Regions from separate parts of the Micromonospora arida genome, predicted to be linked through region 3. Evidence: riboswitches for the same ligand, from Rfam matches in the RefSeq annotation. Region 3 holds a riboswitch; each other region holds the start of a gene.
The links. A riboswitch is a leader RNA that binds a small molecule or an ion and turns the genes downstream of it on or off. The one in region 3 is predicted to bind cobalamin.
Positions count from the first base shown of each region.

Region 1: linked by a shared signal. The riboswitch ahead of ACFYP0_RS05480 (acyl-CoA thioesterase) and the one ahead of ACFYP0_RS16005 (ribonucleoside-diphosphate reductase subunit alpha) in region 3 are both predicted to bind cobalamin.
Region 2: linked by a shared signal. The riboswitch ahead of cobN (cobaltochelatase subunit CobN) and the one ahead of ACFYP0_RS16005 (ribonucleoside-diphosphate reductase subunit alpha) in region 3 are both predicted to bind cobalamin.

Region 1 is NZ_JBIALC010000001.1:1,180,827-1,183,088, reverse strand. Features, by position in the region: gene ACFYP0_RS05485 (copper resistance protein CopC) at 1-506, opposite strand, end outside; cobalamin riboswitch at 628-844, shown strand; gene ACFYP0_RS05480 (acyl-CoA thioesterase) at 1,040-1,486, shown strand; gene ACFYP0_RS05475 (cellulose-binding domain-containing protein) at 1,894-2,262, shown strand, end outside.
Region 2 is NZ_JBIALC010000001.1:570,076-572,337, reverse strand. Features, by position in the region: gene ACFYP0_RS02845 (MBL fold metallo-hydrolase) at 1-528, opposite strand, end outside; cobalamin riboswitch at 845-1,021, shown strand; gene cobN (cobaltochelatase subunit CobN) at 1,280-2,262, shown strand, end outside.
Region 3 is NZ_JBIALC010000004.1:409,025-411,286, forward strand. Features, by position in the region: gene ACFYP0_RS16000 (enolase C-terminal domain-like protein) at 1-242, opposite strand, end outside; cobalamin riboswitch at 672-888, shown strand; gene ACFYP0_RS16005 (ribonucleoside-diphosphate reductase subunit alpha) at 1,082-2,262, shown strand, end outside.

The sequences.
Region 1 (2,262 bases), on a different contig from region 3:
GTCGACGGTGGGCTCCACCCCTTGGGCGCCGCCGTCACCGGCCCGTCGTAGCGGAAGGTCAAAGTGCCGCGTACGGGGTCGCCGTCCGAGGCGACCGACAGGTAGCTCACCGAGTACTGCCCCTTGGCCGGCAGGTGCGCGACCGCCACCGTCGCGGGGAACCCGGTCGTGTACTCGCGTGGCTCGAACTGCCCGTTGACCATGAAGTACTCGCGCACCGGCTTGTCCAGCGGCTTCGGCTCCCCGTACGACCAGCCATTGTCGACCCGGATGCCACCCGGCGCGGTGATCGTGAAGAACGCGTTGACGGCGGCCTTCTCGGTGAAGAACAGCTGCACCGACGTCAACGGCTCGCGCACCGTGGCGCCACCCGCCGGCGTGGACATCGCGAGGGTCCCGTGAGCTGCGGCGGGCTGAGCGGACGCGAGGAGAGCGACCGCCGAGGCGAGGAGGAGCGCGAGGAGGCCCGAGACCACCCGCCCAGGAATCTGAGGGTGACGACGCATCTGAATATCCTCACTGCGCTGAGACTTTTTACAAGAGGTGACGAACTTTTTCCTCACATGGCTAAAGTCGAACACCTTCCGGGTGGTAGGCCGGCCTGAGAGGCCGTCGCCCCTGGCCAGCTATGCTCCCGGTGGCGCTGGTTCGCCCGGTCATGAGCTGGCCGGGCGTCGTAAGAGGGAACCCGGTGGGAATCCGGGGCTGCCCCGCAGCGGTGAGTGGGAACGACCGCCGTCATCAGCACTGGGCCAGTGGCCTGGGAAGCGACGGCCAGTAGGGGACCGGCGTGGAGCCGGTCGGGCCCGCGAGTCCGAAGACCTGCCCGCGCCGCGTACACAACCGTGTGCGCTGCCGTCGGCCTCGCGGGTGGGCTGAGCGGGTGACGTGCCGGGCGGTGTGCGCCGGTGTGTCCTCGTCAGCGTGTGCCCGTGTTCCGGCGGTGTGGTTTCCCGAGGGACGGACTACCGCTGTGCACGACACCACCACGATCGCCGGCCGAGCGCCGTCGGCGTCGCACCTGACCCTGTCGCAGATCATGGATCAGCACCACACCAACCTGATGGGTACGGTCCACGGCGGCCGGATCCTCAACCTCATCGACTCCGTCGCTGGTGTGGTCGCCGCCCGCCATTCCGACGGGCCGGCGGTCACCGCCGCCATCGACGAGACCGCGTTCCTGCGGGCGGTGCGGGTCGGCGACGTCGTGCATGTCGACGCGCGGATCACCTGGGCCGGTCGCAGCTCGATGGAGGTCGCGGTCAAGGTGACCGCCGACCGGTGGGACCGGGCGGTGCCACCCACCGACGTGGCCACCGCCCACCTGGTCATGGTCGCCATCGACGACGACGGCCAGCCTCGTACGGTGCCGCCGCTGCTACCGGAGACCGACGGTGACCGGCGGCGGTACCGGGAGGCGGAGATCCGCCGGAAGCACCGGCTGGCGCTGCGGCGCGCGCTGCTCGACGGTGCCGAAGACGACTGACCCGGCTGGTACTACCGCTACCGGCGCCCACATCACGAGAGGGTGCACCCGCGCTGTGACTCGCAGGCTGACTGATGGCCGTCAGTCTGGTGATCTGCTCACTCGCCGGTCCACATTGCAGGCTCGCGTACCCGGCGCTCGGTTTTCTGCCGGGACTTGGCCGCCCACTTCGTTGCGTTCTTTGACGCGAAGTCGTCCAGGACCTGGCGGTCAGTCGCGGTCCAGGCGGGAAGCTGCGCTGTCCACTCTTCTGCCTGTTCGGCGCTGTGGCCGCTACCGATCAGCCATGGCGGGCTGTCCGTTGTCCTGCCGGCGGCAGGACTGCCGTGCGTGCCTTGACAGGAAGGTGGAGCAGCAGGACAGTCGAGATATTCATAGACGTCCAACTATTTACGGCGAGGTGTGCCATGCGGAAGTCGCTGACTGCTGTGGCCGCCATCGCTGTTGCCATGGTCGCGATGATGGCCGCGATCTCACACGCCAGTGCGGCGAACGCGGCGGCCGGGTGTCGGGTGAACTACGTCGTCACCAGCCAGTGGACCGGTGGCTTCCACGCCGACATCGCGGTCACCAACTTGGGTGACCCAGTCAACGGGTGGACGCTGCGGTTCGCGTTCCCAGCAGTCGACCAGCGGCTCACGCAAACCTGGAGCGCCACCTGGGCCCAGGCGGGCCAGCAGGTCAGCGCGACCAATCTGGGCTGGAACGCGACCCTTGGCACCAATGGCTCCGCGAACATCGGTTTCGTTGGCGCCTGGTCGGGCAGCAACCCCATA
Region 2 (2,262 bases), on a different contig from region 3:
CACCAGCACCACTGCCGAATCCGGTGCGTGCCCGCCGCCGACGTGGCGTAGCCGAACTCCGACCGGCAGCTCGTCCACGTCGGCGAAGGTCCGGGTCGGCGGCAGGATGGCGAAGTCTTCCCAGGACGCCATCGCGCGTGCGCGGGCTTGAAAGCTCGGGCGCAGGCGGGGATCGGCGCGTACCTGCTCGTGCAGGTAGCGGTGGCTCCACGGCCGGGCGGCCTCGGCGCGCAGCAGCGACACGGCCGTCTCGTGCCCGACGATCTCCACCCCGGGCCAGGCGCAGGCGCCCCACACGTGGTCCCAGTGATGGTGGGTGTAGACCAGCCAGCGCGGCTCCGGTAGCCCGGCGGCGGCCAGCGCGGCCTGGATCTCGCGGGCGTGCGCGGGGCTCTGCCCGGCGTCGATCATCACACTGCCGCGTTCGTCGGCGACGACGGCGACGCCGGCCTGGACCGCCTCCGGGTCGGGATCGCCCGGGCAGAGCCAGACCCGGCCGGCCAGGTGGTGGAACTGCGGGGCGACCAAGGTGATCGACCTCCGAGATTGATCACGGACACTGGTGTGGCGTTCGCCGATCCTAGGCGAGGGTGTCGCATGCCACCGTCCCCTCAGACGATCGGCGCAGGCCAGGGTAGGTGCTACCCCCCTTTGCTCTGCTTACCTATATGCACCGGGCACGGAGCGTCACTGGCGCCTATAGGTAAGCAGAGCAAAGGACGTCCGGCATTGATCTGGGGCATTGCGCTGTGCGGAGTCGCGCTCGCAGCAATCGCTGAAGCTCGATGAGTGCCGTCCGCCTGGCGGGGCCGGACCGGCGTTGACCGGCGGCGCGGCGGTGTGGCAGCATTCGCGGCCTGACGGCAGTGAAGGAAGTCGGTGCGAATCCGACGCGGTCCCGCCACTGTCACCGGGGAGCGATCCCCCCTCGTGAGTCACGGCCGTGTGTCTGCGGTTGGAAGGCCGGGGGAGAGCGTCGATCCGGAAGCCAGGATACTTCGGCCGTCGGGACGTACCCCAGGGCGTGGACACCCGAGGAGGACCCGATGACGCACGGCGTCTCATTCATCGACGATTATCGTCGTATTGCGCTCCAGGCAGTGCATTCCAAGGACACCGGCCACCGGCACCGCTGAGCTGATCGCCCGGCGCTGACCGTCCCCGACCCATGCGTCGGTGCGCCGTTCGCTCGGGCCGTCGTACCGGCTGACGCCGTACCCACCCGCATCGTCCCGGTCGCCCCCGTGAGGGCCCAGGGCGTCACTCTCCGGAGCCTGCCGTGCGCATCCTGCTGCTCTCCACCGCCGACACCGATCTGCTGGCCGCCCGCGCCAGCGGTGCCGACTACCGGTTGGCCAACCCCGCCCGAGTTGCCGCCGACGAGGTGCCCGCCCTGCTCGACGGGGCCGCCCTCGCCGTCGTACGCCTGCTCGGCGGTCGGCAGGCGTGGCCGGACGGCCTCGCCGCCGTGCTCGCCACCGGCGTGCCGACGATCGTGCTCGGGGGTGAGGCGCTGCCCGACGCGGAGCTGATGGCGATCTCCACAGTGCCGTCCGGGGTCGTCACCCAGGCGCTGGCGTACCTGGTCGAGGGCGGACCGGACAACCTGGCGCAGCTGGCCCGGTTCCTCTCCGACACGGTGCTGCTCACCGGCGAGGGGTTCGCCGCACCCGCGCCCACCCCGGCGTACGGCGTGCACGGCGAACACCCCGCCGACCCGGATCGGCCCACAGTGGGAATCGTCTTCTACCGGGCGCACGCCCTCGCCGGCAACACCGGATTCGTCGACGTGCTCGCGGACGCGGTCCACCAGGCCGGCGGCAACCCGCTGCCGATCTTCTGCGGCTCGCTGCGCGGGCTGACCGCGGGCGCCGGCCCACTCGGGCTCTTCGCCCGCTGTGACGCGCTGCTGGTCACGGTGCTCGCGGCCGGCGGTGCGGTCGCCGCGGACGCCTCCGGTGGCGGCGACGAGGACGCCTGGGACGTGGGCGTGCTGGCCGCCCTGGACGTGCCGATCATCCAGGCGCTCTGCCTGACCAGCACTCGGGAGCAGTGGGCCGGCAGCGACGCCGGGTTGTCCCCACTGGACGCCGCGATGCAGGTGGCCATCCCCGAGTTCGACGGCCGGATCGTCACAGTGCCGTTCTCGTTCAAGCAGATCGACGCGGACGGGCTCTCGGTCTACGCCGCCGATCCCGAGCGGGCCGCCCGGGTCGCCGGGATCGCGGTGCGCCACGCCCGGCTGCGGTACGTGCCGCACGC
Region 3 (2,262 bases):
AGGCCCACGAGAAGCTGTGCCTGGTGGACTGCCGCCGCCGCGACGATGTCGTTGCCTCGACCGATGGTGAAGGTCAGGCCGTGCCCCGCGAGTGGCGCGCCCACGCCGTCGACGCCGTCGGTGTGCAGGACGACGTAGGCCGCCGAGTAGTCGCCGTCCTTGTTCATGGCGTCTGACCCGTCAGCGGTCAGGGAGGTGGGGAAGCGGACGTCTTCGACGGTGACGGCGGTGATCTGCGGCATGCGCTCCTCGCCCGACTAGGCTAAAGATCAGATGATCACTGGGAGTATACGGAGAGCCGCTCCAGCACGTCAACGATGTCGATCACCGCAGACCCGCAGACATATGATGTTTGCCTCGCCGGGCTGATCCGCCTTGCCGCCCATCGTGCCGGTTGGCGGGCGAAGGTAACGGGAGTGGCGGTCTGTGAGATTGGATGTTCCACTCCTGTTGGGGCATTGACGGCGACACATGGATGCGGCCTGCGCCACCATGGCCTGGATACATCGCATCTTTGTCGACTGTCGACAGCCGGTGGAGAGCCCCCGTCTCCGGTGCCTGGCGTCGGTCGGCGTGGCGTTGTCGGTCGGGGCGGTGACGGTGATCACCGAGTCGGCGCCGACACGCCCGACACCGACATGTGGGGTGTGACAACGGCTGCGCCCCTATATATGGTGTCGGGCGTAGCTGGTTCGGCCGCTCATCCGGGGCGGTCGAGGCAACAGGGAACCCGGTGGAAATCCGGGACTGTCCCGCAGCGGTGAGTGGGAACGACCGCCGTCAACAGCACTGGGCCACCAATCGGCCTGGGAAGCGACGGCCAGTAGGAGACCGGCGAGACCGGTCGTGCCCGCGAGTCCGAAGACCTGCCAGCGCGCCGCGTACCCGCACCCGGGTGGGCGGCGGTCCGAGGCCGCGTGGGACGGCTGACGCCACCTGACCCCACGCCGGACTGGCGTGGCGTCCGTCGGTGTCTGTCTCCTCGCGTCCGGGCCACCAGGTCTCGAACTCCGAGGAGCGAGTGGTGACAGTCACCGAGGTAGTCCCGGCCAGCGGCGACGCGACAGTGCGGCGGACGCCGATGCAGGTCCGCAAGCGCGACGGCGGCACCGAACCCGTGGACGTGAACAAGATCGTCCGTGCGGTCGAGCGGTGGGCCGACGACCTGACCGACGTCGACCCGATGCGGGTGGCCACCCGCACGATCAGCGGCCTCTACGACGGCGCGACCACTGCCGAACTGGACCGGCTGTCCATCCAGACCGCCGCCGAGATGATCGGTGAGGAGCCGCAGTACTCGCGCCTCGCCGCGCGACTGCTGGCCGGCTACGTCGACAAGGAGGTGCGTCGTCAGGGCATCACCTCGTTCAGCGCGGCGATCCGGGTCGGCCACGCCGAGGGCCTGATCGGTGACGACACCGCCGCGTTCGTCGCCGCACACGCCGCGACCCTCGACCACGCCATCGACCCGGACGGCGACCGCCGGTTCGAGTACTTCGGCCTGCGCACGGTGTACGACCGCTACCTGCTGCGCCACCCCACCAGCCGACTGGTGCTGGAGACCCCGCAGTACTGGCTGCTGCGGGTGGCCTGCGGCCTGTCCCGGACGGCCGACGAGGCGGTCGGCTTCTACCGGCTGATGTCCAGCCTGGCCTACCTGCCCAGCTCGCCGACCTTGTTCAACTCCGGGACCCGGCACACCCAGATGTCCTCCTGCTACCTGGTCGACTCCCCGCTCGACGAGCTGGACTCGATCTACCAGCGGTACGCCCAGGTCGCCAACCTGTCCAAGTTCGCCGGTGGCATCGGCATCGCGTACTCCCGGGTCCGCTCCCGGGGAGCGCTGATCCGGGGCACGAACGGGCAGTCCAACGGGATCGTGCCGTGGCTGCGCACCCTGGACGCGAGCGTCGCCGCGGTGAACCAGGGTGGCCGGCGCAAGGGCGCGGCCTGCGTCTATCTGGAGCCGTGGCACCCGGACATCGAGGAGTTCCTGCAACTGCGGGACAACACCGGCGAGGACGCCCGACGTACCCACAACCTCAACCTGGCCAACTGGGTGCCGGACGAGTTCATGCGCCGGGTCGAGGCCGACGAGCTGTGGTCGCTGTTCGACCCGCACGAGGTGCCCGAGCTGCCCGACCTGTGGGGGGAGCGGTTCGACGCCGCGTACCGGGAGGCCGAGGCGCAGGGGCGCTACGTGCGGCAGGTCCCGGCACGGGAGCTGTACGGGAAGATGATGCGGACCCTCGCCCAGACCGG